DNA from 4 places in the Marinobacter sp. AN1 genome. Region 3 is predicted to be linked to each of the others. Evidence: predicted binding sites of a transcription regulator. Region 3 holds the regulator's gene; each other region holds the start of a gene.
The links. The regulator FliA, encoded in region 3, starts transcription of late flagellar genes. The targets are predictions, from matches to a motif close to CTAAAGTTTNNNNNNNNNNNGCCGNTAA.
Positions count from the first base shown of each region.

Region 1 (7,486 bases), 950 kb from region 3:
TCCCACTCCTTCGATCGCTTTCACGACTTTGAGCGCACCATGCAGCTCAATTACTTTGGCGCTGTGCGGCTCATCATGGGCTTCGCCCCGGAAATGCTGAAACGCAAGCGGGGCCATGTGGTGAACATCTCATCCATTGGCGTACTGACCAACGCCCCCCGGTTCTCCGCCTACGTGGCCTCAAAGTCTGCCCTGGATGCGTTCAGCCGGTGCGCCGCCGCAGAATGGTCCGACCGCAACGTGACGTTCACCACCATCAATATGCCGCTGGTGAAAACGCCGATGATAGCGCCCACCAAGATCTATGACTCCGTCCCCACCCTGACACCGGATGAAGCAGCGGACATGGTTGCCGAAGCGATTATCCACCGCCCCAAGCGAATTGCCACCCGGTTAGGCGTTTTCGCCCAGGTAACCCATGCAGTAGCCCCGAAGCTCGGGGAGATCGTGATGAATACCGGTTACCGGATGTTCCCGGACTCGCCCTCTGCAACCGGTCGAAAGGGCGAGCAGGCAAAGGTCACCTCGGAGCAGGTGGCCTTTGCCGCCCTGATGCGGGGAATTCACTGGTAGGGGAGCCTCCGGTGGTCAGGTTCCTGAGCCTTCGCTGGTTGCCTGTGGCAGCGGGAATCCGCCCAGGGTTTTCCAGCGATTGACAATGCCACAGAACAGGTCCGCGGTTTTCTCGGCGTCATAGGCTGCGGAGTGGGCCTCACGGTTACTGAACTCCAGTCCGGCCCTTTTACAGGCTTCGGCCAGCACGGTGTGGCCATAGGCCAGGCCCGCCAGGGTAGCCGTGTCAAAGGTTGAGAAGGGGTGGAACGGGTTGCGTTTGATGTCCGCCCGCTCCGCTGCCGCGAACACAAAGTTATGGTCAAACGTGGCGTTGTGGCCCACCAGCACCGCTCGCTTGCAGTCAAATGCCTTGACCGCCTTGCGGATCGGGAGGAACACATCCCGCAGGGCATCCTTCTCGTTGATGGCCCCACGGTCCGTCGCCCATGGATCAATGCCGGTGAAATCCAGGGCGGATTGCTCAAGGTTCGCCCCCTCGAACGGATGCACATGGCGGGAGATAGTCTCGCCCCGGTGCAGCCACCCTTCTTCATCCATGGTGATCAATACGGCGGCCACTTCCAGCAGTGCATCGGTACGCGGGTTGAAACCCCCGGTCTCCACATCCACCACAACCGGCAGAAAGCCCCGAAAGCGGCGGGCCATGGGGTGGGGTGTCCTGGTTTCGTCAGTCACAAGGTCTCCGGATCGGAAAAGGGTTCAGGGGCGCTCTCAGGCGAGGCGCCAGCGCAGGGTTTCACCGGCCTTTAAAGGCACAATCCGGCCACCTGCCAGGGGCAGTGAATCCGGCACCGTCCAGGGCTCCCGGGTGAGTGTGATGGTATCCGTGTTGCGGGGCAGGCCATAGAAATCGGCGCCGTTGAAACTGGCAAACGCTTCCAGCTTGTCGAGGATGCCGAGGTCTTCGAAGACCTCGGCATATAGTTCAATCGCTGCGAAGGCAGAATAGCAGCCGGCGCAACCGCAAGCGGTTTCCTTGCGGTCCTGGGCGTGGGGGGCCGAATCGGTACCCAGGAAGAAACGGCGGTCACCACTGACCACGGCATCCTGCAGGGCCTGCTGGTGAACGTTTCGCTTCAGTACCGGCAGGCAGTAAAGGTGTGGCCGTATACCACCGACCAGCAGGTGGTTGCGGTTGTACATCAGGTGCTGGGGGGTAATGGTCGCGGCCAGGCGATCTTCGCCGTGTTCCCTTACGAAGCTGGCGGCATCCCGGGTGGTTATGTGTTCCATGACTACCCTCAGTGTCCGATGCCGTTCCATGACCGGGGCCAGCACCTGGTCGATGAACTGCTGCTCCCGGTCAAAGATATCCACGTCATCGTGGGTGACTTCACCGTGAACCAACAGCAGCATGCCGCACTCGGCCATGGTGGCCAGTACCTCGTCGATTTCCCGGATATCACGGACGCCAGAGGCCGAATTGGTGGTCGCGCCAGCCGGGTAGAGCTTGGCGGCGGGGATACCGGCCGCGTTCGCCTCCCGGATATCGTCGGGGGTGGTGGAACCGGTGAGATACAGGGTCATCAACGGCTCGAAGCCGGTGTGGTCACCCAGGGCCTCCAGGATGCGCTGCCGGTATGCTTCTGCCTGCCCGGCGGTGGTTACCGGTGGCACCAGGTTAGGCATGATAATGGCTCGCCCAAAGCGCCGGGCAGTCGCTGGCACGACATCCGCCAGCACATCGCCATCCCGCACATGGAGATGCCAGTCGTCAGGGCGGGTAAGGGTGATCTGATCAGTCATGGTGGCGTTGGCTCCGGTTGATCCTGGCGCGAAAAAACGCCGCGAGTATACCAGAAGGAGAGGGCTAAAGAATCCGGCCGATCAGCCGATACCCTTTTCAGGTACCTTTCAATCGGACATCCGGAAACCGTTATGGCAATACAGCAGCGGGCAGGACAATCCTCAGCCTCTTTACCGGCAGGCAGACGTTTCCGCAGGTCACTACTGGCACTGTTCGTTGGTAGTGCTCTGGTATGGACCAGTCTGGCTGAAGCCCGCAGCTTTGGCGCGGGAATCGAGAACAGTGACTGGTATCTGTCGGAATCGGTGTTTGATTGCACCCTGAGCCACGAAGTGCCCGGTTACGGACGTGCGGTCTTCAGTCACCGGGCGGGCGAGCAGCTTTCATTCTACCTGGAATCTGACCTGCCACTGATGCGCCCCGGTCGGGGGCTGTTGGTGGTCGAGGCGCCGGCCTGGCGCCCCGGGGAGGGCACAAGGCGGTTGGGCTATATCAACGTAAGCGACGATCGCAAAACGGTGGAGGTTGGCCATCGGGAGGCCATGGCCATGGTGGACGGGCTGCTTTCGGGGATGGCGCCGACGGTTACCCGGCAGGCCCGCTATGACGGGGACCCCGTCAGGGTCCGGCTGTCCAACATCAACTTCCGGACCCCGTTCGAGAACTACCGTCGCTGCGTGAGCGGTCTTTTGCCGGTCAACTTTGACCAGATCCAGCGTTCCAGGGTGCCTTTTGCATCCGGTAGTACCGGGTTGTCAGATAATGACCGGAAACTACTGGATAACATTGCCGCCTACGTCGAAGCGGACCAGACAGTCGAGCGGCTGCTTGTGGACGGTCATTCGGACAGCATCGGCAGTCGTATCCAGAATCGTGCCCTGTCAGAGGAACGGGCGCGGGTAGTGGCGGACTACCTGGTTCAGGCTGGTGTGCCGGAGTCGATGATCATCGTGCGGTCCCATGCAGATCAGTTCCCGGTATCGAATAACCCGGCGGACAATCGTCGGACAACGATTCGCCTGGAGCGGGAAGGCCAGGGCCAGGAGATTCGCCGCGCAGATCGGGGCGCAGGCGCCTACAACGGCTGATCCAGCGGGTCAGGACCGCGCTTGCCAGGAGAGCCTCCGCAGCCTTCCCTGAACGGATACAGGCGTGCGTTAACGCCCTGCCCGAACCAGCTCACCCACGTGTACGCCAACGCTCTCTGCCAGGGCCCGGAGGTGATAGCCGCCTTCAAGCGTTGATACGATCCGGTCGTTGGCGTATTCAGCGGCAACTCCGGTCAGCATCTGTGTCAGCCACAGGTAGTCGTCGGTTTCCAGGTTCATCTCTGCCATCGGGTCCAGCCGGTGGCCATCAAACCCTGCCGAGATCAGTATCAGCTGCGGCTTGAACTCTTCCAGCCGTTTCAGCCAGCCCGCTTCCACCAGCTTGCGATATTCCGGTCCCTGACATCCTCCGGGCACCGGCACGTTGACGATGTTTTCCGGCAGCCGGTAGACGTGGGAGTGGGGGTAAAAGGGATGCTGGAAGCTGGAGCACATCAGGATGCGCTCGTCACCCTGCACGATATCCACCGTGCCATTACCCTGATGCACATCGAAGTCGACGATGGCAACCCTCTCCAGATGGTGGAAGGTCAATGCCCGCATGGCGGCCAGGGCTATGTTGTTGTAGAAGCAGAAACCCATGGACTTGGCGCGCTCGGCGTGGTGTCCCGGTGGCCGGGCACAGACGAAGGCATTGGTCACCTGGCTGCTGAGCACCATATCCACCGCTTCGATATTGGCCCCGGCAGCAAGCCTGGCAGCACGGAGGGTATCCGGCATCAGGGCTGTGTCCGGGTCGGTAAACACCCGGCCCTTGGTGGGTTGCATCAGATCCAGCTGATGCAGGTACTTCTCCGGGTGCACCATCAGCAGCTGGTCACGCGTGGCCTCGTCCGGTCGAACCCAGTCCAGCTCCTGGTCCAGGCCGGTATCTTCGATATAACTGATGATCCGGCTCAGACGTTCCGGTGATTCCGGATGCTCGGCGCCCATATTGTGCCTGGCGCAGTCGTCGTGGGAGAAAAACGCTGTTGTCATGTTATTGATACGTTCCTGACAAGCCCCCAGGGCGTAAATGAATAATCTCATGGTAACAGGGATCTTGCGGCTTCGCTGCGTTTCTTTGGTCGTAGCCAAGGCCGGCGCGGTTTTCGTTTTACATCAAGAACGCAGCGCCTAAGATAGAGGCTATCCCATAGCGTTAATGTCTGTAAAAGGAGACTGCATTTTGGGCACCCGATACCTGGAAAGCCTGTTCAATCCCTCATCCATTGTGGTCGTTGGTGCGTCCGAACGCGCCGACAACCTTGGGGGCATGGTACTGCGTAACCTGTTGGGCGGAAGCTATCCCGGTCGGATGCTGGTCATTAACCAGAGCAGCTACGAATCGGTGCATGGGGTACCTTGCGTGGCGCGGGTGTCCCAAATGGAGTTCAGCCCCGAGCTTGCCATCGTCTGTACGCCGCCGGACACAGTGCCCAAGGTGATAAGGCGTTTGGGCAAGGCCGGGGTTCGCACCGCCATGGTAATGACGGGTGGTATGTCCCGTGCCCACTCCAAGACGGGACAGCCATTGATGTACTCTGTGGGCGAAGCGGCCCGGGAGACCGGTATACGGGTGCTGGGGCCCAATACCATCGGGGTGATGGTTCCGGCACGAAGCCTTAATGCAACCTATGCCCATATGGGGGCACTACCGGGAAAGGTGGCCTTCGTGGGGCAATCCGGCAGCGTGGCCAGTGGTGTGATCGACTGGGCATTTGCCAGGGGGGTGGGGTTTTCCTACTTCCTGACTCTCGGGGACTCCATGGACATCGACCATGATGACCTCATTGATTACCTGGCCCAGGACTCCCAGACCCGCGCCATCCTGCTGCATATCGAGAATATCCCCAATCCCCGCCGGTTCATGTCTGCGGTGCGGGTGGCCGCGCGCACCAAGCCGGTCATTGCTGTCAAGAGCGGCCGGGTACCGGAGTCCGAATGGTTTCGCCATGAGCTGCCGGCAGGCCTCAACCGTAGTGACCCCATATACGACGCCATGCTGCAGCGCGCGGGTGTGTTACGGGTGGATGGGCTGGGGCAGATGTTTGATGCCCTCGAAACCCTGTCCCGGATGCGTCCGCTGAAACGGGAATCCCTGGCCATCATGGCCAACGGTGTGGGTCCCGGGGTGCTGGCCGTGGACCGCCTGGCGGCCCTGGGGGGCGAACTTGCCACCCTGTCGCCGCAATCCGTAGACGCCCTGGCGGAGATCCTGCCGCCTTACTGGACCCGCAAGAACCCCATCGACCTGAACTACGATGCTTCCCCTGAACTTTACGCCAGGGCCATTCGCATCCTGGCGAAAGACCCGGAGGTCTCCAACGTACTGATCATGTACTCGCCGAGCCTGACGGAAGATAGCCTTCAGATAGCTGACGCCGTGGTACAGGCCATCAAGGGAACCCGGCTGAACGTTTTCACCTGCTGGCTGGGGCAGAGTACGGTGATGGATGCGAGGGATGAGTTCTATCGGGCGGGCGTGCCTTCATTCTTCTCGCCGGAGAAGGCGGTGATGGCGTTCATGCAACACGTTAACCACCAGCGGGTACAGCGGCTGCTGGGGGAAACCCCGGAAAGCTTTACGGATCATTTCGCCGACCACTCCCATACCCGCCGTATCATCGTCAATGTGAAGCGCTCTGGTCGCAACCACCTCACCAACAACGAGGCACGACAAATCCTCAGTGATTACCACATCAACACGGTGCCCACTGTGTATTGCGATGATGTGGAAGAAGTCCTTGAAGCCTTCGCTGTGGAGCGTCGCCCGGTGGACGTCACCCTGATGCACCAGCGCGCCTGTCACCCATTCATGGAGTACCAGTCAGGGCAGGGGCGCTACCGCTCCACTGTGCACGGACTGACCAACGAAAACGATCTCATCGACGCTTGCCGTCAGCTGATGGAAGAGTACCAGCAGCACTTTCCGGAAAGCGGTTTCCTGGGCTTTGCTGTACAGCGCTCCTACAAACATATTGACGGCATCGCCTTCAGCGTCGGCATCACCCGCGACCCGCTGTTCGGCCCCCTGGTAGTCTGCGGAGCCGCCGGTGCACAGATTAATGTCATGACCGACCGTCAGACGGCCTTGCCGCCGCTGAACATGGTGCTGGCGCGTGAGCTGCTGCGACGCACCTATATGTACCGGTTGCTCAGGGAGTTCAGCACCCAGCCGGAACGGGACATCCGGGCGATTTGCGAGGTTCTGATCACCCTGTCGCAGATCGTTATCGACCAGCCGGAGATCCGCGGCCTGGAAATCTCGCCATTGATGTTCGACAACGAGCAAATCCTGGCGGTGGATGTGGCCATTGACCTGGCCGACGACCCCGGCAAGCCCATCATCCAGCCGTACCCCAGGGAACTGGAAGAGTGGATCGTACTGCCCAAGTCGGGTCGCCGGGTCATCATCCGCCCGGTGCTGGCCGAAGACGAGCCTGCCCACCGGGCCTTCCACGAGCACCAGTCACCGGAATCCATCCGCTACCGGTTCTTCCAGTTCCGTAAGCACTTCTCACGGGAAGACGTGGCCCAGATGGTGCAGATCGACTATGACCGGGAGATGGTCTTCATTGCCAATGCGCCCCGTGAGGATGGCGAAGGCGAGGAAACCCTGGGCACCGTCCGGGTCTGGACTGATGCCGACAACCTGCGCTGCGAGTTCGCGGTCATGGTCCACGACAAGATGAAGGGCGAAGGACTGGGCGTGGCCCTGATGCAGAAGATGATCGACTACTGCCGTGCCCGGGGCACCATGGAGATGGTCGGCAACGTACTACCGGAGAATCGCCCGATGTTGCAGCTGGCGGAGCACCTGGGTTTCGATATCCATTACAACCGGGAAGAGGAGGTGATGGACCTGCGGTTGGTGCTCAACGAGCCGGAGAAGGACTGGCAGCGGGAGCGCCTGGCGAAGGCACATCATTAAAGCCCATTGTCTTGAGGTGCAATCGTTCTTGGGTGCAGGCGCATGGTCGGAGGGGGACTTTTCTGGACACGCCGTAAATCCATCCATGGAGGCTCTTCAAAAACGTCCCTGTTTTTGAAGGTCCAGAAAAGTCCCCCTCCG
Region 1 covers NZ_CP110342.1:1,856,071-1,863,556, forward strand. Annotated here, with positions in the region: gene LJ360_RS08525 (SDR family oxidoreductase) at 1-573, shown strand, start outside; gene rnt (ribonuclease T) at 589-1,221, opposite strand; gene pyrC (dihydroorotase) at 1,288-2,322, opposite strand; gene LJ360_RS08540 (flagellar protein MotY) at 2,455-3,411, shown strand; gene LJ360_RS08545 (histone deacetylase family protein) at 3,481-4,410, opposite strand; gene LJ360_RS08550 (GNAT family N-acetyltransferase) at 4,601-7,345, shown strand.
Region 1: LJ360_RS08540 (flagellar protein MotY) is a predicted target of FliA. The motif match lies at 2,387-2,414, and genes of this name have one in related genera.

Region 2 (7,486 bases), 2.0 Mb from region 3:
AGGAACGCCTGCGCACCATGGACTCGGTGGCCCTGCAAAGCGAAGCCACCGGCTGCGCCCGGGCCATGCACGATACGGGCGTGGTTTCACCCTATCATGCGGTACTCATACGTTACCTGCTGAATGCCAGCCCCAGCTTCCTGGGTGAGGCCCTTGGCCTGTCGAGTACCGGCCGGGACTGCCTTCTCTGCTACCAGGAACTGGTCCACGCCCTGATTCACGAGGGTATTTTCCCGGAAACCTGCCAGGGCGTGTATGGCCTGGCACTGATGCTTGAGCGAGGCATCCTGTACCAGCCGCCCGTGGCCCCGGCGCTCTGGCGCCAGGTGTTGCTGCCGGTATCGCCCTTTTCCGAAGAGCGCTTGCGAATGGCCTTCGGGCCGGCGCCGGAACCCCGGGCCTGGCTGATCCAGGGTGTGTTGTCCATGCTGGGCCAGCCACTGGGCGTGGGGCAGGGGAACAATCCCACCTGCCAGTCGGCCCGGGCCCTGTCCATGTGGGCCTACAACGACCCGGATTACCTGCTGCAGATGGTCGCCTGGGCCGCCAGGGATGACGAAATCATCATGCACTTCGAGGGGCAGCCGGTTTCATCCCGCCTCAGCGAATCCGGCGTGGCGGCGGAGGTCACCCTGGACCTGGATCCGGTCTCCCTGCTGGTGGTGCCTCACCTGGATCGTATCTACGCGGAGATGGGGCGCATGTGCGCCGGTCGGGAAGGGGACCCCCACCGCTGGGTGAACCCTGAATTCCATGGCTGGTGGTCCGGTCGCGGCTTCCGTATTAACGTGGACGTGGCGACGGGGCAACTGGAGGACCTGGATGGGTTCCTCCGTCACTTCTATGTCAGTTACCACCCCTATTACAACGGCAACCAGCCACTGATCCACCCCCAGCCTGCGGGCATCGCCGTCACCGACAGTGCGGCCCGGTTTATCGGCTGGCATGCCATTACCATACTGCGGGTCGGATTGGATCAGCAGGACGAGATGCGGGTGTACTTTTTCAACCCCAATAACGACAGCGGGCAGAACTGGGGTGATGAGATCGTTGTGAGCACATCAGGCAACGGAGAGCGTTTCGGGGAGGCGTCATTGCCCTTCGAGGAGTTCGCCTCGCGGCTGTATATCTTCCATTTCGACCCGCTGGAGCGGGGGGATCCGGAAATCGTCCCTGCAGAAGACGTCCAGCGAATCAGCGACATGGTCTATCGCAGCTGGGGAGCCGACCGGGTTCCCGGCGCGGCCCTGCAGGCGGACAGCGGGCCAGCCTGACCCGCGCCGCCACAGGGAGGGTTATTGCGTCAGAAGTGCACCACTGAGCGAATGCTCTTGCCTTCGTGCATCAGGTCGAAGGCCTTGTTGATGTCTTCCAGCTGCATTTCGTGGGTGATAAACACGTCCAGCGGGATCTCCCCCGACTGGGCCTTGGCAACGTAGCCCGGCAGCTCGGTACGACCCTTTACGCCACCAAAGGCGGAACCACGCCAGACTCGTCCGGTGACCAGTTGGAACGGACGGGTGCTGATTTCCTCACCGGCACCGGCCACACCGATTATGGTGCTCTCGCCCCACCCCTTGTGACAGGCTTCCAGTGCGGCCCGCATCAGCTTGACGTTACCGACGCACTCGAAGGTGTAGTCCGCACCGCCGTCGGTCATATCGATGATGACTTCCTGCAGTGGCTTGTCGTAGTCGTTAGGGTTGACCACATCGGTTGCGCCCAACTGCTTGGCGATATCGAACTTGGCCGGGTTGATGTCGATGGCAATAATACGGCCCGCCTTCGCCATGGTGGCGCCGATAATGGCGGCCAGGCCAATGCCGCCCAGGCCGAAGATGGCCACGGTGGCGCCTTCCTCAACCTTGGCGGTGTTCAGCACCGCGCCAATGCCGGTGGTGACACCACAACCCAGCAGGCAAACCTTGTCCAGCGGGGCATCCTTGGGAATCTTCGCAAGGGAGATTTCCGGCAGCACGGTGTATTCGGAGAACGTGGAAGTGCCCATGTAGTGATAGATGGGCTTGCCCTGATAGGAGAAACGGGAGGTACCATCCGGCATCACACCCTTGCCTTGGGTGGCCCGTACGGCACCGCACAGGTTGGTCTTGCCGGAAGTGCAGAACTTGCACTGACCACATTCGGCGGTGTACAGCGGGATCACATGGTCGCCCACCTCAAGCCCGGTAACACCAGGGCCCACCTGCTCGACGATACCGCCACCCTCATGGCCGAGGATGGCCGGGAAGATGCCCTCCGGATCGGCGCCTGAAAGGGTATAGGCGTCAGTGTGGCAAACGCCGGTGGCAACGATGCGGACCAGCACCTCGCCCTCTTTGGGCGGTTCCACGTCCACTTCCACGATTTCCAGGGGCTTGTTCGGTTCGAACGCTACGGCGGCTCGGGATTTGATCATGTCAGACTCCTCTTTCCGTCAGTTTGGGGATTACCCGCAAGGATAGAGGAGAAAGCCGTTTTTGTATCACCTGAAAGGGCAGTAATTTCCGTAAAAGCAGCGAAGGCCGCCGGGGCAAGGGCCCCCGGCGGCTGCAGGTTCAGGCCAGGCGGAAACCCGAAGACGCCTGGTTCAGGGACTCGGAACAGTCCCCCAGCGCCCGGGTATGGTCTTCCAGGTGGCCACGGATGGTGCGGGACTCCAGGGCGCTGCCGTGGATGTGCTCAACCTTCTGGGCGATCTCCTCCGTGGTGGTGGAGATACCCTCAACGGAGGACACCACTTGCTCCATGTCGCTGGCCAGCGACTGGATCGACTGGGTGATCTTCTCAATGACCACGACTGCCTCGCCGGCACTCTCCTCACCGGAGTTTGCCTGCTGCAGGCCCTGTTCCATCAAAGCGCCGATTTCACGGGTTTCCCGGTTAAGGGCGTCGACGATATCGGCGATGCCGGCGGTGGCAGAGACGGTTTTTTCCGCAAGGGAGCGTACTTCGTCTGCCACTACCGAGAAGCCCCGGCCAGCTTCGCCGGCACGGGCCGCCTCGATGGCAGCATTAAGGGCCAGCAGGTTGGTCTGTTCGGCCAGGCCATTGATGGTGTCGACGATGGTGTTTACCTTCTCGCCGGTCTTGCTCAGGCTCTTCACCTGCTCATGGGTCTGGCGGATCTTGCCCGACAGGTCCTGCATGATCTCGCCATTGCTGCGTACCACCGTGGCGCCATGGCTGGCGGCCTCACTGGCCTGCTGGGTGGACTGGTTAACGGTATTGGTCAGCTTGGCGATGTCTGAAGCTGTATGGGAAATTTCCTGCACCGCGGCGGCGGCCTGTTCGGTCTGGGCTTCCACCTGCTCGCTGTTGCTGCTCATCTGGCGGACCAGTTGCTGCAGTTCATCCTGCAGGCGGGCCAAGTCCCGGTTGCCGTCGAGCACCTCACGGATAACACCGGAGACATCGTCTACCATCTGGTTGGACGCACCACCAAGGGCATTGAACTCGTCATTGGGGTTGCGGCCGATCTGCAGGCGCTCACTGAGATCACCAGCAGCGACCCGTGACAGCAGCGTGGCGGCATCCTTGAGCCGCCCGACCAGGGTGCGGGACGCCTGGGTGAGGGTGACCACCAGTACCACCAGTACCACGCCGGATACGATAATAACCAGCCACGCCGAGGCGTCCCTGGCCTGTTCAGCACGGGCAGTGGTGCTGGCGACAAGTCCGGTTTCCAGCGACTGGTTCTGGCGTTCGATGACCGCTTCCAGCTCACTTCCCAGAGAGGCCAGCTGTTGCTCCGTCCCGATAATGGCGTTGATCTGGTCTTCCGCCCGCTCGAAGGCTCCGGCAAACGCTTTTACCGCCAGCCCCAGGTCATTGTCTCCCCAGTCCATGTTGGTGATGGTTTCCTCCATACCATCGATGGCCTGGTGAGTCTGCTCAGCGGATTCCGGAGTGAAGTTGTTCAGATAGTCCGAGTAGGTGGTCATGGCCAGCTCGATATCGTCGTTCATGATCGAGATACTGATCTGGCGTAGTCCTTCATCCATGGCCTTGGTCAGCTCGCCATGGATCCCTGACGATGGATTCAGGCCCAGGGCCTGGCGCTGCTCAAGCCACTGGCGACGCAAGGCGACATAGGCAGACACCTGCTCGCGAATTTCGGTGGCTGTTGCCTGTATGCCCTCATCGGAGATCGCCCCTGCCTGGGCTACCAACTGCGCCGCCTGGTTCTCCAGTGCATCCAGCTGTTGCTGGTACTGATCCACCTCGGCCGCCTCCAGGTCGTTACTCAGCGTCTCAACCCGCAGCCACTCGCCCCACAGGGTGAGTGATGCATTCTGATACCGGTTGGCCGAGGAACGGTCCTCATAGGACTCCGACACCTGGTCGAGGCCACGCAAGGCCGCCAGGGCTACCAAAACCAGCCCGATCAGGGTTGCTGCAATCAACAACCCGAACTTCTGTCGCCACGACAGGGAAAGCAAACGCTTCACAGGGGTACTCCAGACACTGTTGTTGTAAATGATGCTCACTATAATGAAACGTAACGGCGCCAAGGTGTATTTCTTGAAACAGTTTGGTTACGAAGTGTTTCCGGGTGGAGGGGCATGGTGACGGTTAGCCGGGGCAGGAAGCTGATTGAAATGCGATCTCAAATAGTCACGGCTTACTGACTGGGACTACAATGCCAGTCGCACAAGCAAGAATCGTTGACTGTTACAGGGAGAACAACAGCTATGAACGGTATTGGATATCTGCCATTGATTCACCAAGTCTTGACGCAGTTTGCCGATGCCGAGGAAACGCGCATTCTCCATGAACTATCACGCTGAAAGGTATTCCTTTGGGTGATGACGGTCATCATTCAGGCAACGATCAAGTAAAATCTTTATAGGATCAATGGCTTTCCAATCGAGTGTGCGCTTACTATGGCCATTGAGACCGTAAAGCCGTTCTCAATGGCCATGACGAAGCAGCTTTCAGCTGCTACGGGAGCGCACCGTTACAAGTCCTGCAAGGCCCAAAGTGAGTAGAGCGAGGGTCCCTGGCTCCGGAACGGCTGCAACTCCTACAGTGAAGCCATGCCAGAACTCTTCTGGATCGGCTTCCCAGCTCAGCGAATTGACGATCCCTTGAAACTGAATGGCACCATGGAATTCATTGCCGGTGAGGATGTCACCGCCTGATACCGTATACGTCCCGTTCCCCCAATATCCTTCACCTTCGCTGAGCACTGTGAAGGGCCTGTCGAAATCATAGCTTACTGGAAGACTATTCCGGCCCTGGCTGACTATAGCGAAAATCGGATTTACGACGGCGGAGGAGAAGGTGATTGTGTTTGTGATTCCAGAACGGCTCATAGCGATCATTTCAGATGCTGTCGGCGCATTGTCGACAAAGCTGCTGGCGGTATAGGGTGCCGGTGTGCCCTCCGTCCAATAATTCGTACCGGTGCCCAGCTGTGCAAAATTCACGTCACCCGAATATTCAACCGAGACACTTCCCATAGTGCCCGAAGCTGAGCCTGCTGCACCGTTCGTGGCGGATGTCCAGTCTGTCCAACTGATTAGAGCAGCGGATGCCGGTTGAGCGGAGATTGCTGCGGCAGCAATGCCTAAAAGTATTCGCTTCTTCATTTTTTGATACCTCAAATCACTAACGTTTTTGGAAACAGAACCCCATGCCACATCAAATGATGCAGAGATAACTTTCTGGAGCGAGTCGTTCGCCCTTTTGCAAATTTCAAGCCGGCCCGACTTATCAAGCTGAATTTATTGAAGGTTTCTTTTTACTGGCTATGCGCTGGAGTCAGATGTGTAAATATAACCGACGTAATTGAGAGGCTTTTGAGGTTGGCCTGCTCAGGGCCATTTTTATTTGTATGTCTGGGCGAACGACAGTCAGTCCTGAGCAATGTAGGTTCCGTTTTTACCATTTGGCTTCTCTAAGTGGCTCTCTTGTCGCGATTTTGCCCTGGCTGGAATGCGGGGAACAGTGCGGGACACGCTGCAAAGCGAGGGTATATCGGTCTCCGTTTGTTGTCTCCTCCCGCTCTGTAAAGATTGATGCTCTTTAGGGAAGTGTCGGGTTTCTTTACATAAGGCAGTCTTTCATTGGTGGTTTTGTTTTTAACATCATGAAATATAGACGATATTTTTTGTTGGTTGGAATTTTGCTTTCTAGTACGGCGAGTCAACCCCAAGAAGGAGTTTCATGATGATTCGTAAGATGACAGGACTTGGTGCTGCGATTGCGATCCTTACGTCTGGGTCCGCAGCTGCCAGCTTCATAGATTTTGAGGATGCAAATGCTCGGAGCCTCCTTGATAACGATGCGATAACTAATGAATACCAAGGTACCAATGGCGTGGTGTTTTCTGGAGGCTTCATCGAGGCATCAGGTGGAGACGACGCCAACCCACAGGGTTTCATAACCGACCAGGTTTCATCGCCGGATGTAGATCTTTCGAATGGAACTCCGGGCCTGGGCAATTGGTTCGTTCGCACCGAGGGAGAAATTGGCCAGCGAGGCAGCGGGTCAATCTTCCTTTCCATTTTCTATGATGGGATCGTTACCGGCGCTTCCGGTGAGATTTGGGATATTGATGGCAACACCGGCCAGGGAACCGAGAAGTGGAACGTGGTTGCGCTAAACAATGGTAGCGAGGTTCTGTCAGTAGCAAGCCCAGAAGGATTCAACAACGGAACTTTATCAAGGGACGGTTTGCCCTGGTTTTTCGAACTCAATGGTGCGGTCTTCGATCAGATCAATTTCGAATTTGCCGGTACTAAAGAGTTTGGTGTCGGCCTCGGCTTCGATAACTTCACGAGTTCAGTTCCAGAGCCGGGAACTTTGGGGCTTCTAGGTCTTGGCCTCCTTGGCCTCGGTGCTGCCCGCCGTAGGTTCTCGGTGTAAACAAAGGATAGGTCCCCTTAGAAACATTTGGCTCAGGGAAGAGCGCCTTTGGAATCTGACGGTCGCGAGTAGCAGTTGACCGTTAGATAGGCTTTGCCTGAGGTGGGTTTATCAATGCCTCTCACCTACGCCCAAAAAGTGGTGCAGGTTGTTTCAAGAATTCAGCTCTAAAATCCAGATTTTCCCGAATGTGTAGTGGTCAACTAATCCCGGACAGTATTTTAAGGTTTTCTCAGCCGCAACGGGCGAAATGCACTCTGTTGACACCTGACGGGTGCCATTCTGTCTAGCCATAAAAAAAGGTTCATCGCGCTTTACCGGGAAACGCTGCTTTTATCTTTAAGAAGAAGTAGCCGTTATCCCGGTAGCCATACGCCATCCTCTTGATCACCTTGATCTTGTTGTTCATGCCTTCCAGGACGCTGGTGTTCAGGCGGTAGGTCGCACTGGCAACGATCCCCTCTACGTAGCCTTTAAGGCGCCGAGCAAACTGCTGCACGGGCGCCAGCCCACTGCTCATGGCCAACTCCAACCATTCGTTCCAGCGCCGTCTGGCCTCGGCTTCAGACGGGGCATACCACAGTTCTTTGAGTTGGTCTTTCAGCAGGTAAACGGT
Region 2 covers NZ_CP110342.1:815,878-823,363, forward strand. Annotated here, with positions in the region: gene LJ360_RS03680 (hypothetical protein) at 1-1,274, shown strand, start outside; gene LJ360_RS03685 (S-(hydroxymethyl)glutathione dehydrogenase/class III alcohol dehydrogenase) at 1,304-2,416, opposite strand; gene LJ360_RS03690 (methyl-accepting chemotaxis protein) at 2,556-4,448, opposite strand; gene LJ360_RS03695 (PEP-CTERM sorting domain-containing protein) at 4,935-5,591, opposite strand; gene LJ360_RS03700 (PEP-CTERM sorting domain-containing protein) at 6,169-6,870, shown strand; partial or broken gene LJ360_RS03705 (ISL3 family transposase) at 7,175-7,486, opposite strand, start outside.
Region 2: LJ360_RS03690 (methyl-accepting chemotaxis protein) is a predicted target of FliA. The motif match lies at 4,499-4,526, and genes of this name have one in related genera.

Region 3 (7,486 bases):
GCCCGCCATACCCGGCGTTCCCTGTAAGGCCCGGCCCAGGGGCTTGATGACCACCTCTTCCTGACCAACCAGCTGGTCCACCACAAAGCCCACCTGGCGGGTACCCATGGCCACGATGACCACATGGGCATTCTCAGGTTCAGCAGTACCTGTGTCCGAGGGCACCAGCCAGCGCTTGATGTGGAAAAGCGGGAACACCTTGTCCCGCACCACGATACATTCACGGCCGTCCACCACGTTCTTCTTGCTCAGGTCCAGGTGGAAGATCTCCACCACGTTGACCAGCGGCAGGGCAAACGACTGGTTGCCAAGCATGATCATCAGCGTCGGCATGATCGCCAGGGTCAGCGGCACCTTGATGCGAATCGCCGTGCCCTTGCCCGGTTTCGATTCCACGTGCACCTGTCCGTTGAGCTGGCTAATCTTGGTCTTCACCACGTCCATGCCCACACCACGCCCGGACACATCAGAGATCTGGTCCTTGGTGGAGAAACCGGCGGCAAAGATCAGGTTAAAGCACTCATTATCCGTCAGCCGATCAGCCGCATCCTGGTCGTAGATGCCCTTCTCCACCGCTTTGCGGCGTAATTTCTCCGGATCCATACCGCCACCGTCATCCTCGATGGACAGCAGGATATGGTCTCCTTCCTGCTCAGCTGACAGGGTGACCGTGCCCTGACGGGGCTTGCCGGCCTGCTCACGCACATCCGGCATCTCGATGCCATGGTCCACGGAGTTGCGCACCAGGTGAACCAGCGGGTCCGCAAGGGCTTCCACCAGGTTCTTGTCCAGGTCCGTATCTTCCCCGTGCATGACCAGGTTAATTTCTTTCTTCAGGTTACGGGCCAGGTCCCGCACAACCCTTGGGAAGCGACCAAAGACCTTTTTGATGGGCTGCATCCGGGTCGCCATAACCGCAGACTGCAGGTCAGTGGTCACCACGTCCAGGTTGGACACCGCCTTGTGCATCTCGCTGTCTTCGCTCTCCGAACCCAGGCGCTGCAGGCGGTTACGAACCAGCACCAGTTCACCCACCATGTTCATGATGTCATCCAGGCGCTTGGTATCCACACGCACCGAGGTTTCCGCCTGGGCCTGGCTGTCACGCGCAGGCGTCGCCGCCTTGGCGGCTGCCGTCGGCCGGGCAGACGCTTCCGTGGGTTGCGTGGCAGGCTCGGACTTGTTCGCAGCAGGACCGTCACTTGCCGGTTGCGGAGCGGAATTCCCGGGCTTTTCATCACCCGCAGAGTGGGCCGGACTCTTGCCCTTGCCATGGAGTTCGTCCAGCAGACGCTCGAATTCGTCGTCGGTAATCAGGTCGCTATCGCCACCACTGGCTTTTTTGTCATCCGCTGCGGCTGGCTTTTCAGCCTCCGGCTGACCACCCGCATCCGGGTCCGGCACGTCGGTGGAGGCCACCTCGCCGGAGAACCTGCCCTTGCCGTGGAGCTGGTCCAGCAGGTCCTCGAACTCGTCATCGCTGATGTCATCACTGCTGGATGAACCCGCACCCTCGATGGAGCCGGCATCTTCGCAAGCGCTGTCCCCCGCCTTACCCTTGCCGTCTTCCAGGGCGTCCAGCAGCTGCTCGAATTCCTCATCGGTGATATCGCCGTGGTCCTCCTCGGCTGCGGCGGCCACGGCATCGTCTGCAGGCCGGGCCGGCGAATCCCCCGGAGCGTCCACCGGTGACTCACCCTCCGGCAGGGCGTACTGGTCCAGGGTTGCAATCAGTGACTGGGGCGCGGGGGTAGGCTCTTCCCGGTTGCGGACCTCGTCGAACATGGCATTGACGTTATCCAGCGCCTGCAGCACCACATCCATCAGGTCCGAGGTCACCGTGCGCTTGTGGTTACGCAGGGTATCGAACACGTTCTCGGCGGAGTGACAGCAGTTCACCAGCGCGTCAAGCTGCAAAAAACCGGCGCCGCCCTTAACGGTGTGGAAGCCACGGAAGATGGCATTGAGCAGATCACTGTCTTCCGGGTGCTGTTCCAGGTCCACCAGTTGTTCGGAGAGCAGTTCCAGGATCTCCCCGGCCTCCACCAGGAAGTCCTGGAGAATCTCTTCGTCTGCATCAAATGCCATGCAACTACCTCACTTAAAAGCCGAGACTGGACAGCAGGTCGTCAACGTCGTCCTGTCCGGAAACAACGTCAGACCGCTCTGCGGCGCGCATCTGGGGTCCTTCCCCCTTGATCGAGGATTCCTTTTCCTTCAATTCGTGGACCGTTCCGGTCAGTTGGTCCACGTGGCTGGCCATGACCACCAGGCTAAGCAGGTTCTCTTCCACTTCCTTCACCAGCGCGGTCACTTTCTGGATGACCTGGCCGGTCAGGTCCTGGAAATCCTGGGCCAGCAGGATTTCAGACAGATCGGTGTACATCTTCTCGGCGTCGTCCGCGAGGCTCTCGAAGAAACGGTCAATGCGACCATACAGCTCGCGGAACTCTGAAGGCGCCATTTCGCGGCGACGCAATCGTTGCCAGTCATCCCGCAGGGACCGCGCCTGTTCGCACATGGCGTTGGCCCGGGGCATGGCGTCTTCCACCAGGTCCATGGTGCGGTTAGCGGCCTTGCCGGTCATTTCAACGACGTATTGCAGCCGGTCCGAGGCATCGGACATCTTCGACAGGGCTTCCTGCTGCTCCGGGTTCTGGGGCTGTATCTGAAAATTGCGGATAGCCTCGTGGAGGCTGCGGGTCAAGCGACCCACCTCCTGGTACAGACTCTGATCCCTCACCTCACTCAGGTCATTGATCAGGGTCATGGCCCGGGCATAGTCACCAGCGTTGACCTGCTCAACAAGCGCCTGGGCCTGCTCCTTGAGCTTGCTGGTGATTTCCGGGTCCAGGCCGGGGCTGTTCTGTTTGTCTTCGCTCATGGGAGCACATCCGGACAGTCAGTTCAGGGTTCAAGGCGTAAACGGGCCTTACTGGATTCGCTCGAAGATCTTCTCGATCTTCTCCTTGAGTACGGCAGCCGTAAATGGCTTGACCACATAACCGTTAACGCCGGCCTGGGCCGCCGCTACGATCTGGTCTCGCTTGGCTTCAGCCGTCACCATCAGGATCGGCAGATCCTTCAGGTTCTCGTCGGCCCGTACCGCCTTGAGCAAATCAAACCCGGACATGCCTGGCATGTTCCAGTCCGTCACCAGGAAGTCGTACTTGCCTGTTTTCAACATGGGCAGGGCGGTGTTGCCGTCATCCGCCTCGTCGGTGTTGGTGAATCCGAGATCACGGAGCAGGTTCTTGATGATCCGCCGCATTGTGGAAAAGTCGTCCACAATGAGAATTTTCATGTTCTTGTCCAATGGGACCTCCAGTTGGTCTTCGCCGGAATGTTGACCTGGCCCTGTCAGGGCCGTTGGCAGGCGCTGCCCTGCCCGCACTGCTGTCAGATCCTCAGCCGTGGCGTCATTCTAGCAGTCTGAGCGATGCTTACCGTTTCAATGTGTTATCGAACGATTCTGCTGTAACCATCTTTCTATACCGGCCATGCCAGGCGTCAGACCGAGCCTGCGTCCCCTGCCTGCCAGTCCGATAGCCTGCCCCGCAAGCGAAGTGCGGCCTGGCTGTGAATCTGGCTCACCCGGCTTTCACTCACGCCGAGCACCGCGCCGATTTCCTTGAGGTTCAGCTCTTCCTGGTAATACAGGCTGAGTACCAGCTTTTCCCGTTCTGGCAGGTCATTGATGGCGGCCGCCAGGTTATGCCGGAATGCCGCGCCGGACACATCATCCAGCGGATTATCCGAACCTTCCTGTTCCTGTATCGGCAGCTCGCCGGTTTCATTGAGCTCATCGAGGGAAAAAAGTCGGCCGGAGCTGGCATCACTGAGACACGAGTGGTACTCGGAAAGGCTCATACCCAGCTCTTGTGCCACCTCCTGGTCCTGGGCTTCGCGCCCTTCCCGATCCTCCACAGCCTTGATGGCGGCCGATACCCGACGGGCGTTACGGTGAACGGAGCGGGGCACCCAGTCACCCTTGCGGATCTCATCCACAATCGCGCCCCGGATGCGAATGCCGGCATAGGTTTCAAAGGATGCACCCCGGTCAGACTGGTACTTGGCAGCCGCTTCCAGCAGGCCAACCATGCCCGCCTGGACAAGGTCGTCAAGCTGAACCGAGTCCGGTAACCGGGCCATCAGGTGCAGGGCAATTTTCTTGACCAGCGGCGCATGCTGTTCCACCAGCTGATGGGCGCTGTCCCGACCGGTCTGGTGGTAGATTCCGAGTCTTCTGGCCAAAGTCATTTATCCGGTTAACCCGTACTTCAGGAATGGATCAAGTGTTACTGCCTACCAGGCGCTCCACGAAAAACTCCAGGTGCCCCCGGGGCGATGTGGGCAGGGGCCAGCTGTCCACCTGCTCCGCCAGGGCCTTGATGGCCAGTGACGCCTTGGCCCGCGGGTAGGCGTCCAGCACGGCTCGCTGACGCTGCACGGCCTTGCGCACGGCCTCATCATAAGGAACCATGCCGACGTATTGTAATGCAACATCAAGGAACCGCTCGGTGACACGGGTCAGTTTACCGAACAGATGCTTGCCTTCCTGCTCGTTACGGACCTGGTTGGCGAGTATGCGGAAACGGTTAATACCGTAGTCCCGGTTCATCAGTTTTATCAGGGCGTAGGCATCGGTAATGGAGGTAGGCTCGTCGCAGACCACCAGCAGCAACTCCTGGGCGGCCCGCAGGAAACTGACCACGCTTTCGGAAATGCCGGCGGCAGTATCGACGATCAGCACGTCTACCTGGTCACCCAGCTCGCTGAAGGCATTGATCAGGCCGGCGTGCTCCATGGGGGAGAGCTGGGTCATACGCTGGGTGCCAGAAGAGGCCGGTACAATCCTGACACCGCCGGGGCCGTTAACCAGTACGTCACGGAGGTCACATTCACCGGACAGCACGTCAGCGAGGTTGCGCTTGGCACTGATTCCCAGCAGGACGTCAATATTGGCCAGGCCCAGGTCGGCATCCAGCAGGATGACCCGCCGCCCCATCTGTGACAGGGCAATGCCAAGGTTGACCGAAACGTTGCTCTTGCCCACGCCACCCTTGCCACCGGTGACTGCGATTACCTGAACCGGATGTGGTCTGCTCATAGTGGTTGTCTGTTCCTGCCGAGGTTGTACTTATTCACACAATAAGCCTGCAGGGCGCCGACCACGTCCGGTTCCCGGCCGCTGCTGCACTTCAGGCACCTTCAGCCATGGCCTGCTGCTTGCGCACGTCCCGCAGTCGTTCCACGCCAAGACGCACCAGTGACGCCGCATTGGCTGGATGCAGGTCCTGGGGAATCTTCTGGCCGTCGGTGACCCAGGCCACAGGCAGGGCGGTTTCCAGGGCAAAGCCCAGGACTTCACCGAGGGTCAGCGCCTCATCCAGCTTGGTCATTATGCAGCCTGCAAGACCCGCCATCTTATAGCAATGCCACATGGATTTCATGATTCTCGACTGGCTGGTGGCCGGCACCACCAGGTGCGGACTCACCCGGTGCCGGCTGTTCGCCAGCTCGGCCAGCTGCTCCTGGCAACCGGGATCGGCGCCGGACAGGCCAGCGGTATCAATCAGCACAAGGTGCCGGTCTTCCAGCTCATCCAGCACCTCATCAAGGCTGTGGCTGTCATCCACCACCCGTACCGGCACATTCAGGATACGGCCGAACACGAACAGCTGCTCATGGGCCGCTACCCGATAGCGATCGGTGGTGACCAGCGCCAGGGAGTCGGCGCCATGCTCCAGCACGTACTGGGCGGCAATCTTGCCAATCGTAGTCGTCTTGCCGGAGCCGGTAGGCCCTACCAGGGCGTAGATACCACCACGAGTAGCCCAGTCACCACTACCGGTTCTGAGGCCCGCTGCCAGGGTACGCAGCGAGCGCTTCCAGTTATCCTCGAGTTTGCCACGACCACTCTGACGGGCCAGGCTTGCCGCCAGCGAACCACTGAGACCGAATTCCTCAAGGCGCTCCGCGAGGCGCTTGCGAACTGCATCCAGGGCCTCTTCCGCGTCAGCCTGCGACCTGGCCAGCGGAGTGACCTTGTGGCCAGCGGCGCCCTGCTCGCTGATCATGGCCCTCAGCGAGTCCAGCTCACGGCGCATCACCGCCAGTTCGTCACTGGCACCGGACTCACTTGGAACATGGGCCCGTTCCGCGCCCGCGGCACTCGCGTGCACGCCAGGCTGACGGGGTGATGACAGGGATGGCAGGTCGTCGGTATCCAGGTACTCCTTGCCAGCCGGAGTCCGCTGCCGGGGCTCGTAGCCACCGCGCTGCTCCCGCAAGTTGCGGATACGGCTACGGGAGCGGTCAAGTTCTTCCTGCAAGCGGAGGTGTTGTTCCGCCTGCAGCTCGGCCAGGCGGCCATCGCTGGTGGCGTCCGCAGCAGCGTCGCCAAGCTTCTGGCGTGCCATGTTTTCGTCATAGTCCAGTGCCGTAACAATCTCGACACCGCCATCTATCCGGCGGCTGGAAAGAATCACCGCATCGTCGCCCATGGACTCGCGGACCTGCTTGAGGGCGGCGGACATGGTTGCCGCAAAGAACCGTTTTACCTTCATCTGTCTCTACCTCCCGGTGGGTCGTTACTGGCCGACCGACGCCACGATGGTGATCTGCTTGTTATCCGGCACTTCCTGGTACGAGAGCACGTGCAGGCGCTCTACCCCGTAGCTGGCGAACTTCGCCAGCACCGGCCTCAGGGGGGCGGATACCAGCAGGATGGCGGGCTTGCCCATCATTTCCTGCCGCTGGGCGCTCTCCTGCAGGGAGCGCTGCAGTTTCTCCACCATGCCCGGTTCAAGGACCAGGCCGATGTCGTCACCGCCGCCGGATTGTTGACTCTGTTGCTGACTCTTCAGCAATAATTGTTCCAGTTCCGGATCCAGGGTGATAACCGGTATCTCTTTGTCGTTACCGCAGATGCTCTGCACGATCATTCGCCGCAGTGCCTGACGGGCAGCCGTGGTAAGGACCTTCGGGTCCTGGCTCTTGGGATGGACGTTGACGATGGCTTCGGCAATGGAGCGCATATCACGGATGGGCACTTCTTCCTGCAGCAGGCTCTGCAGCACTTTCAGCAGGATGGAGATAGACACGGTGGTCGGCACCAGCTCTTCCGCAAGCTTGGGCGAAACTTTCTCCAACTGGTCGAGCCACTTCTGCACTTCCTCGTGGCCGAGCAGTTCATGGGCGTGGCTCTGCAGGATCTGGTTCAGGTGTGTGGCGACGACGGTGCTGGCGTCAACCACGGTGTAGCCAAGCGTCTGGGCATTGTCTTTCTGGTCCGGCTCGATCCAGATGGCATCCAGGCCGAAGGCGGGATCCTTGCCGGCAATGCCGTCCACCTTGCCGAACACCTGCCCCGGATCAATCGCCAGTTCCCGTTCCGGATGGATTTCCGCCTCGGCGATGGTTACACCCATCAGGGTGATGCGATAGACGTTGGGCATCAGGTCCAGGTTGTCACGGATATGCA
Region 3 covers NZ_CP110342.1:2,806,072-2,813,557, forward strand. Annotated here, with positions in the region: gene LJ360_RS12880 (chemotaxis protein CheA) at 1-2,088, opposite strand, end outside; gene LJ360_RS12885 (protein phosphatase CheZ) at 2,102-2,884, opposite strand; gene cheY (chemotaxis response regulator CheY) at 2,933-3,316, opposite strand; gene LJ360_RS12895 (RNA polymerase sigma factor FliA) at 3,511-4,260, opposite strand; gene LJ360_RS12900 (MinD/ParA family protein) at 4,292-5,110, opposite strand; gene flhF (flagellar biosynthesis protein FlhF) at 5,202-6,569, opposite strand; gene flhA (flagellar biosynthesis protein FlhA) at 6,594-7,486, opposite strand, start outside.

Region 4 (7,486 bases), 460 kb from region 3:
TCGACTGAGACTCGCATAAAGCCTCAGATAGTCCGTACTCGTGATAATGCCGGACGGAGTACCGTCTGCCTCCACCACCAATGCTGCATCAAGCTGGTGGGCCAGCATCAGCCGGGCCAGTTGGTGGGCATCCGTTTCCGGGGATGCGGTCAGAAAGGCTGGCAACTCGATGTTCAGGAAGCTCCGTGAGGCATCCTGGTCCTGGTTTTCATGGAGCCAGTTCAGGATCCAGCGCATATCCACCAGGCCTCCGACAACCCCGCCCGAGGTAATAACCAGGTGATGAACACCATGTTCATCCATCACCGCCAGGCCCTCCGCCAGGGAAGATTCGGCCGCGAGGGTGTGAATCCATGGACTGCAGACGCGGCTGACCGGCAGGTAGACCCGTTCTGGCTCTGGCCGTGCGTCCTCTGCCTGGCTGTACCGGGCAACTGCACGACGAGCGGTTACCTCCCGCGCCTGCTGGTACTCGCCGTCAGAAATTTCTTCACTGCTTTCTCGTAAAGCGTGGGATTCTGCCATCTCGTCGAGGCTGCCCACACGGCGGTTCCGGAATATTTCCGGTAGCCGGGTTCCGGTCGGGCGTCCGGGTTCACTTACGTGTATCGACATGGCTGCTCCGGGGCTCAGGGACAACGAAAAACGGTTGGGCGCCCATTGGAAATTGCTGGTATTGGCAGGCGTCCGTTAGATAGTTATACCTGTTTATCGGCTACCCGTGCCAGAACTGGAGCCCATATCAGGCCGGGGACTCACTTGTTCTGGTTGCAGCAAGGCACCGTGCCGGGTGGACACGACGGGTCAGGGAGTGGGGAAGGGCCAGCGGCTCACCGGTAATAAGGTCGGCCAGGTATTCAGCCATCAGTGGCGCCCACATCAGCCCCTTGCTGCCAAGGCCGGTGAAGAGCCACGCGCCACCCAGGGTGTTACCCTCGCTGTTAACAAGCGGTCCGACAATGGGTTGGTAGTCGTGGGTGGTGCAGCGGAAGGAAACCCGGCCAGTGATATCGTCTGTCGGCTTAATGCGCGGGTCCAGCAGGCCCGGTAGCATCGAGTCCAGGCCTTCAAGGTTTTCCTGGTGGCTGTTGGTTCGGACCAGGGGATCATTGTCCCTCAGATCGAACGTGGCGCCGGTAACCAACTGTCCGTCAGCAGGCGGGTTAAGGTATCGGGCGCCGGTGACCACAGCCCTGGGGGCTGCGGTAAGCCTGTCCGAAGGAATCCCGGTGATCTGCCCACGAATGGCCTTTATCCGGAACTCGCCGGTGACCGGCATGAGCTGGCGGGTAAGGTGTCCGGCGGCGAGTATAACGGTATCCGCCACCAGGTCCTGGCGGCCTTCACCGGACAGGCACCAGCGGTTGTTGCACGGAAGCAGCCGGCTTGCGCGGAACTGGAACTCGGTCCGGATGTTGGGGTGATCGAGCAGTGACTGGCATACCCTGGCCGGCTCCAGCCAGCCGGAGCGGGGAAACCACAGCCCGCCCTTAGGACAGGCTATGCCGGTCAGGTCGCTGGCTTTTTGGTCGTCAACCGGGTACAGCACGGTCCGTGGGTAGGTATTGGCTTGAAGGAATTTTTGCTGGCGCTCCCGCTCGTGCTCGGAGTAGCCCATCATCAGCAGGCCGGTCGGGTGCCATTGCTCGGGGGTTTCCGCAGGGTAGAAGCGCTGGGCGTGGAGCAGGGCGGCCAGTGCCAGCCTGACCTGGTCGTTCAGCTGTACTCCGAGCTTTGCGTAAAGGGCGCCCTGGGGGTTTCCGGAGGCCCCGGCACCGGGGCTTTCGCCCTGGTCAGCTACCGTCACCTGGTAGCCGCGCACGGCCAGGTTGCGCGCAACCATGGCACCGGCGATGCCGGCTCCCACCACCAGTATCTGCCCGGTTGGTTCGGCACTGCGGTGCGAACCCTGTTCCAGGACACCCCGTAGCATATCCCGTTTTGGGCCGAACCCGGCCACGCGTTCCATCCGGAAACCGACGTCAGACAGTGCTCGCCGGACCCTGCCTACGGCGGTGAAGGTTGCCAGTGTGGTTCCCCGGTGGCTGTGTTCGCGCACCTGGCGGATCAGCCGGTCCTGCCACAGGCCGGGGTTGCAGGCGGGGGCAAACCCGTCAAGGAACCAGGCGTCGGCGCTGAACTCCAGCGAGTCAAAGGCTTCCAAGGCGTCACCGAAATAAAGGGTCAGACGCACCCGTGCCTGATCAATCACCAGCCGGTGGCAGCCGGATACCGGCTGCGGGTAGTTATGGGCCAGCTCCCGGGCAAGGGGCGCAAGCTCGGGCCAGAGTGCCAGGGCCCGTTCCAGGTCTGCCGAGCCAAGGGGGTATCGTTCTACCGAAACAAAGTGCAACCGGGCGCTTGCCGGCGCGTACTGGCGGAATGCCTGCCAGGCCGCAAGAAAGTTGAGGCCGGTGCCAAATCCGGTTTCTGCAATGACAAAGGTATCTTTGTCGCTCAGTTCACGGAATCGCTCTGGGAGATGATTGTGGTGCAGGAAAACGTAGCGGGTCTCCTCCAGGCCGTTTTCGCGGCTGAAATAGACGTCGCCGAACTGTTCGGACACGGGCTGTCCGTCCCGCCAGGCTAACCGGGCGGTTTCAATCAGTGGTCCACCAGTCGTTCCGTCCATGGATCATTGGCCGTTATCAATACGCCTGACCGATTCGATCACGACCGGTTCGACGGGTACGTCACCCATGCCATTGCGACGGGTGGTGGAGACCTTGCCGATGGCATCGACAACGCCCATGCCTTCAGTCACTGAACCAAACACCGTATAGCCAGGCCTGGCCCGGGTAGCATCCAGGTGGGGGTTGTCCACCAGGTTGATGAAAAACTGGGCAGTGGCCGAGTCCGGGTTTGCTGTGCGCGCCATGGCAATCGTACCCCGCAGGTTTTTGGCGGTCTGGCGGGACTCGTTTTCCACCGGGTCACGGGTGTCCTTGCGGTTCATGTCCTGGTCAAAACCGCCAGCCTGCACCATGAAGCCGGGAATTACCCGGTGGAACAGGGTGCCATCGTAAAATCCGTCGTCCACGTACTGGAGGAAGTTAGCCACGGTTTTCGGCGCGAAATCTGGGCGCAGGCGGATGTTGAAGGCACCCTCAGTGGTCGAAACACGGACCTCCGGCAGCGCTTTGTCGCTGACACCGGACTGCTGGGCGTGGGCGGGAAACGTTGTCACCAGGGCGACCATCGCAGCAAAGACCAGGTACAGGGCGCTGGAAAACAAGGGGAAACACTTGGGGCGCGGGCAGAAATCCATGACAGGCTCCGGTTCGTGAGAGGTTGCACGGGAGTCTAACAGAACCTGCCGGGAAGAGGGTCGTCAACTGCTCCGAATTAGTACTCGGTGGTAACAACGGTACCGGACTGCGCCAGGGGACGGTGCCATCCGGATAACCTGGACTACAGGTGCGTTGCCCCGCCTGGTGTCCCATGAAGGGATACCGGGTCGGGACTCTAGGCACTGGCCAGTATATTCCGTTGGCCAACGGAGGTTTGTTGGCCGGTGGCACCGTACAGTTTTTGCTGTCCGGAGCTGCCCCGGAAAATGTCAGTGAGACGGGACAGGCGGCTCTGCAGGTGGGCTACAACCTTGCTGTTCTGCTGGTTCAGGGAGTGACACCGGGCCAGGACCGACTGGGCGGCCTCCCAGCTCTGATAGAGCCCGGTCAGTCCGGCACTGCGGATAAAACGGGAGGGGTGGCCCTGATCCGGGCGGAACCCCATCTCCACCAGCAGGTGGACTTTCTGGCGGGCCCGTTCGCGGATGTCCCCGAGCAGGGCGTTCTTGCGGCTGGTCACTGGCTCTATAGCCCGAACGTCGGCATCGCCCAGCAGGGCTTGTTCTTCTTCCAGCAGGGTTTCAAGCTGCCGGAGCTGCTCCAGGTCCTGGTTCAGCAACGCCTGGAGTTTGTCTGTGGTGGACATGGTCTACCTCACCCAAAAATGCTTTCATCCATCTCAAGCATTTTCTGGGCCACTTTTTCGGCATCCACTTTGTAAGAACCATCGGCCAGGGCAGCACGGATCTGTTCAACCCGGCTGTCGTCCACTTCCGGGGTGCTCTCCAGCCTTTCACCCATCTGGCGAATTTCCCTGGCCTGCTTGCTCAGGTTGACGTTTTCGCCCCGGGCCGCTGGCGCCTGGGCCTTGGCCTGTTCTGCGGGCGCTGGCTGAGCAGGCTGCTTGGCTGCACCTTTATCCGCAGAGGTGCGCGGGCTGTTAACCTGACTGTTGCCAATTCCGTTGAAGTCAACTGTCATGACGATTACCTTCTTTGTCTCATGCCGCTCCATGGCGGTCGAAATGTGTCTCTGACCCTTTATCGGCCGGGCTTACTGCAACTTTAGTTAAAACTTTCTTCATGTTTGGCCAGTCAGAAAGCGCACTGTGGCATGACGCTGCCGCTGGCCGGCAATGCACTGCCGGTACGTCACATGGTGATTTCAACCTGCCCAGGCCCCGTAACCCTGGCGCGGATTTTTCGGGCAGAGGAAAGATTTTCCACCAGTACCTGCTCACCCACCCGGGCGTTCGCGAGGGCCTTCCCCCGGGTTTTAACCGCGAACGAACCGCTTCTGGCGGTGATCATAACATGGTCCCCCCGGGCCACCGCATCCGGTGAGGTCACCAGGTCCGGGGTAAAGGGGGTGCCCGCATTAACCGAGCGTTTCAGTTCCAGGCCCAGCAGCTGTTCACGGTCCGTAATGGCGCCACGGCGAATGGCATTAACCACAACCCGATCGGTCGCCACCATCGCTGCCGTCAGCCGGTCACCACGGCTCAGTGGTCGGGCGGCGATCAGGGCATCGCCGTAGATATCGAGTGAAACCGACAGATACATGCGCCATGGACGTTTGCCCTGGCAGGACACCATCAGGGAAGGCTGCGTGGTTTGCCAGGGATCGCTGCTGAACGAGACATCAATGCCGTCTTCCGGGCAGGGTGCCAGCGCCAGTCGCGGGTCCAGGTTGCCGAGGGTGTATTCTGCGTCAAAGCCTTGGCTGGCATGGGTCTCCACGAACTCTTCCATAAACAGCTGACCCGCTGCCAGGATGTCACTGGCCTCGGTCTTTTCAGAGCCGAGGGTGGTGGCGCTGTAAAACAGGATGAGCGTAAGCGTTATCAGAATGCGCATTTACCCGGCATTGTCCTATGCTGTTGAAGGGCAGGGGAATATGTGACCTGCCTGACACGAATGATGTGATCGTTTGCGCAGCCCGTTAAACTAATCCGGATACCAGCCGTTACATACGCTATGGGAAAGCGGCGTTACAATGCCCCAACTGCGGGTGGAAAGCAGTCACCGGCACCGCGGCGGAATTCCGTCACTGGCTTGTTCAAACTGCTGCTTGACGACAATAAAGCAACTACCGTGCCCAGCTGGCAATCCGACATTCCGGAAGCCGTGGGTCTCAGTACAGGTTTCGGAGACTATTTCGATGGCAGGCGTCCTTGACAGTGTTAACCAACGCACCCAGCTGGTAGGGGAAAACCGTCTGGAGCTGTTGCTTTTCCGCCTACGTGGGCGGCAGATGTATGGCATCAATGTCTTCAAGGTCAAGGAAGTGCTGCAGTGCCCGAGGCTGACATCCATCCCCAACAGTCGGTCAGTGGTTCGTGGCGTGGCCCATATCCGGGGCGAGACCATTCCGATCATCGACCTTTCCATGGCGATCAGGGGGCCGGGCATCCCTGCCGAGGAGCTTGCTACCAGCTTCGTGATAATTACCGAGTATAACCGGCGTACCCAGGGCTTTCTGGTGACCGGGGTGGACCGAATCGTAAACATGAACTGGGAAGACATTATGCCGCCGCCCAAGGGCGCAGGTAAGGATGTCTACCTCACTGCGGTTACCCGCATGGACGACGCCCTGGTGGAAGTGATCGATGTGGAGAAGATCCTGTCCGAGGTTTCACCACTGAGCGAGGACGTGACCGAGGCGGTTCTCTCGAAGAACACCCGGGATCGCAGTGCTTCAAGGCCGGTACTTGTCGTGGATGACTCTTCCGTTGCCCGTCGTCAGATGATTCGGTGCCTTACGGCTATCGGGCTTGAGGTGGAGTCAAGGAACGATGGCAAACAGGCGTTGGAGTATCTTCAGGGGCTGGTGGCGGACGGCAGCAGCATTACTGACCATGTTTCCCTGGTGATTTCGGATGTTGAGATGCCCGAGATGGATGGTTACACGCTGGTGGCGCGCCTGAAGAATGACCCTGCCCTGAAAGACCTGTACATTATGCTTCACACGTCCCTTAGCGGCATATTCAACCGTGCCATGGTACAGAAGGTGGGTGCTGACGATTTCATGGCCAAGTTCAGCCCGGACGAACTCGCTGAGCGGGTCATGGAAATTCTGGATCGTGGGTAAGACAGTCGGCAAATCCCATGGTTTGACCTATAGGGCAACTGCAGAGATTCGATGAAAGCTGATATCACGCCACAGGAATATGAGGCCTTCAAGAAGTTCCTGCAGGATGCCTCTGGCATTTTGTTGGGCGATAACAAACAGTACCTGGTCAAGAGCCGGCTGCGTCGTCTGCTGGAGGATAATGGGATGGATTCGCTGGGGGACCTGCTCGGTCGCCTGCAGCGTCCCGGATCGGCCCAGCTCAGGGAAACCGTCATCGATGCGATGACCACCAACGAAACCCTGTGGTTCCGGGATACCCACCCGTTTCGCATCCTTTCCGAAAAACTCATGCCGGAGTTGGCTGCACGTAACAGCACCCAGCCCCTGAGAATCTGGTCCGCTGCCTGTTCCACAGGGCAGGAACCCTATTCCATCGCCATGGTCATCGAGGAATACAAGCGTTTCCAGCCCGGGCGGTTGAAAAGCGACGTACGAATCGTTGCCACGGATATTTCACGGCCGGTACTGGAAACGGCCAAGCGGGGTGAATACGAAATGCTCGCGTTGGGCAGGGGGTTGTCGCCGGAACGCCAGAGGCATTTTTTCTCCTCCCTGCCCAGCGGGGGCTGGAAGGTCAAGCCACAGGTCCAGCGCATGGTCGAGTTTCGTGAAATGAACCTGCTGGAGCGGTACCTGCTCGGGAAGTTCGACCTGGTTTTCTGTCGGAACGTATTGATCTATTTCTCTGCTGACCACAAGAAAGACATCCTCACCCGTATGCACGCCTGCCTGAACCCGGGTGGTTACCTTATCCTGGGCGCTTCCGAATCATTGAACGGGCTTTCCCACCTCTACGAAATGGTGCAGTGCCATCCGGGTATTATTTACCGCAAAAAGTGATCCGGATAGCGAGTCAGAAATCAGCTGGCACCTCAGCCTCAGTAAGGGAATCCTGCCCAGGCAGGATAAAACGACAGGTGTTTCTTCCAGCCACCTTGCTTTCATACAGCGCTTTATCCGCAAGGGAGTACACCTGCTCGGCTGACAGCTGTTCATCCGGAGGGATAATGGCAACCCCCGCGGACACTGTCAGTCCCCTCTCGCCAGCCGGACCCGTAAGTGAC
Region 4 covers NZ_CP110342.1:2,350,066-2,357,551, reverse strand. Annotated here, with positions in the region: gene LJ360_RS10875 (CBS domain-containing protein) at 1-615, opposite strand, end outside; gene mnmC (bifunctional tRNA (5-methylaminomethyl-2-thiouridine)(34)-methyltransferase MnmD/FAD-dependent 5-carboxymethylaminomethyl-2-thiouridine(34) oxidoreductase MnmC) at 743-2,566, opposite strand; gene LJ360_RS10865 (peptidylprolyl isomerase) at 2,636-3,268, opposite strand; gene LJ360_RS10860 (flagella synthesis protein FlgN) at 3,466-3,936, opposite strand; gene flgM (flagellar biosynthesis anti-sigma factor FlgM) at 3,945-4,271, opposite strand; gene flgA (flagellar basal body P-ring formation chaperone FlgA) at 4,442-5,146, opposite strand; gene LJ360_RS10845 (chemotaxis protein CheV) at 5,451-6,380, shown strand; gene LJ360_RS10840 (CheR family methyltransferase) at 6,432-7,262, shown strand; gene LJ360_RS10835 (diguanylate cyclase) at 7,276-7,486, opposite strand, start outside.
Region 4: flgM (flagellar biosynthesis anti-sigma factor FlgM) is a predicted target of FliA. The motif match lies at 4,331-4,358, and genes of this name have one in related genera.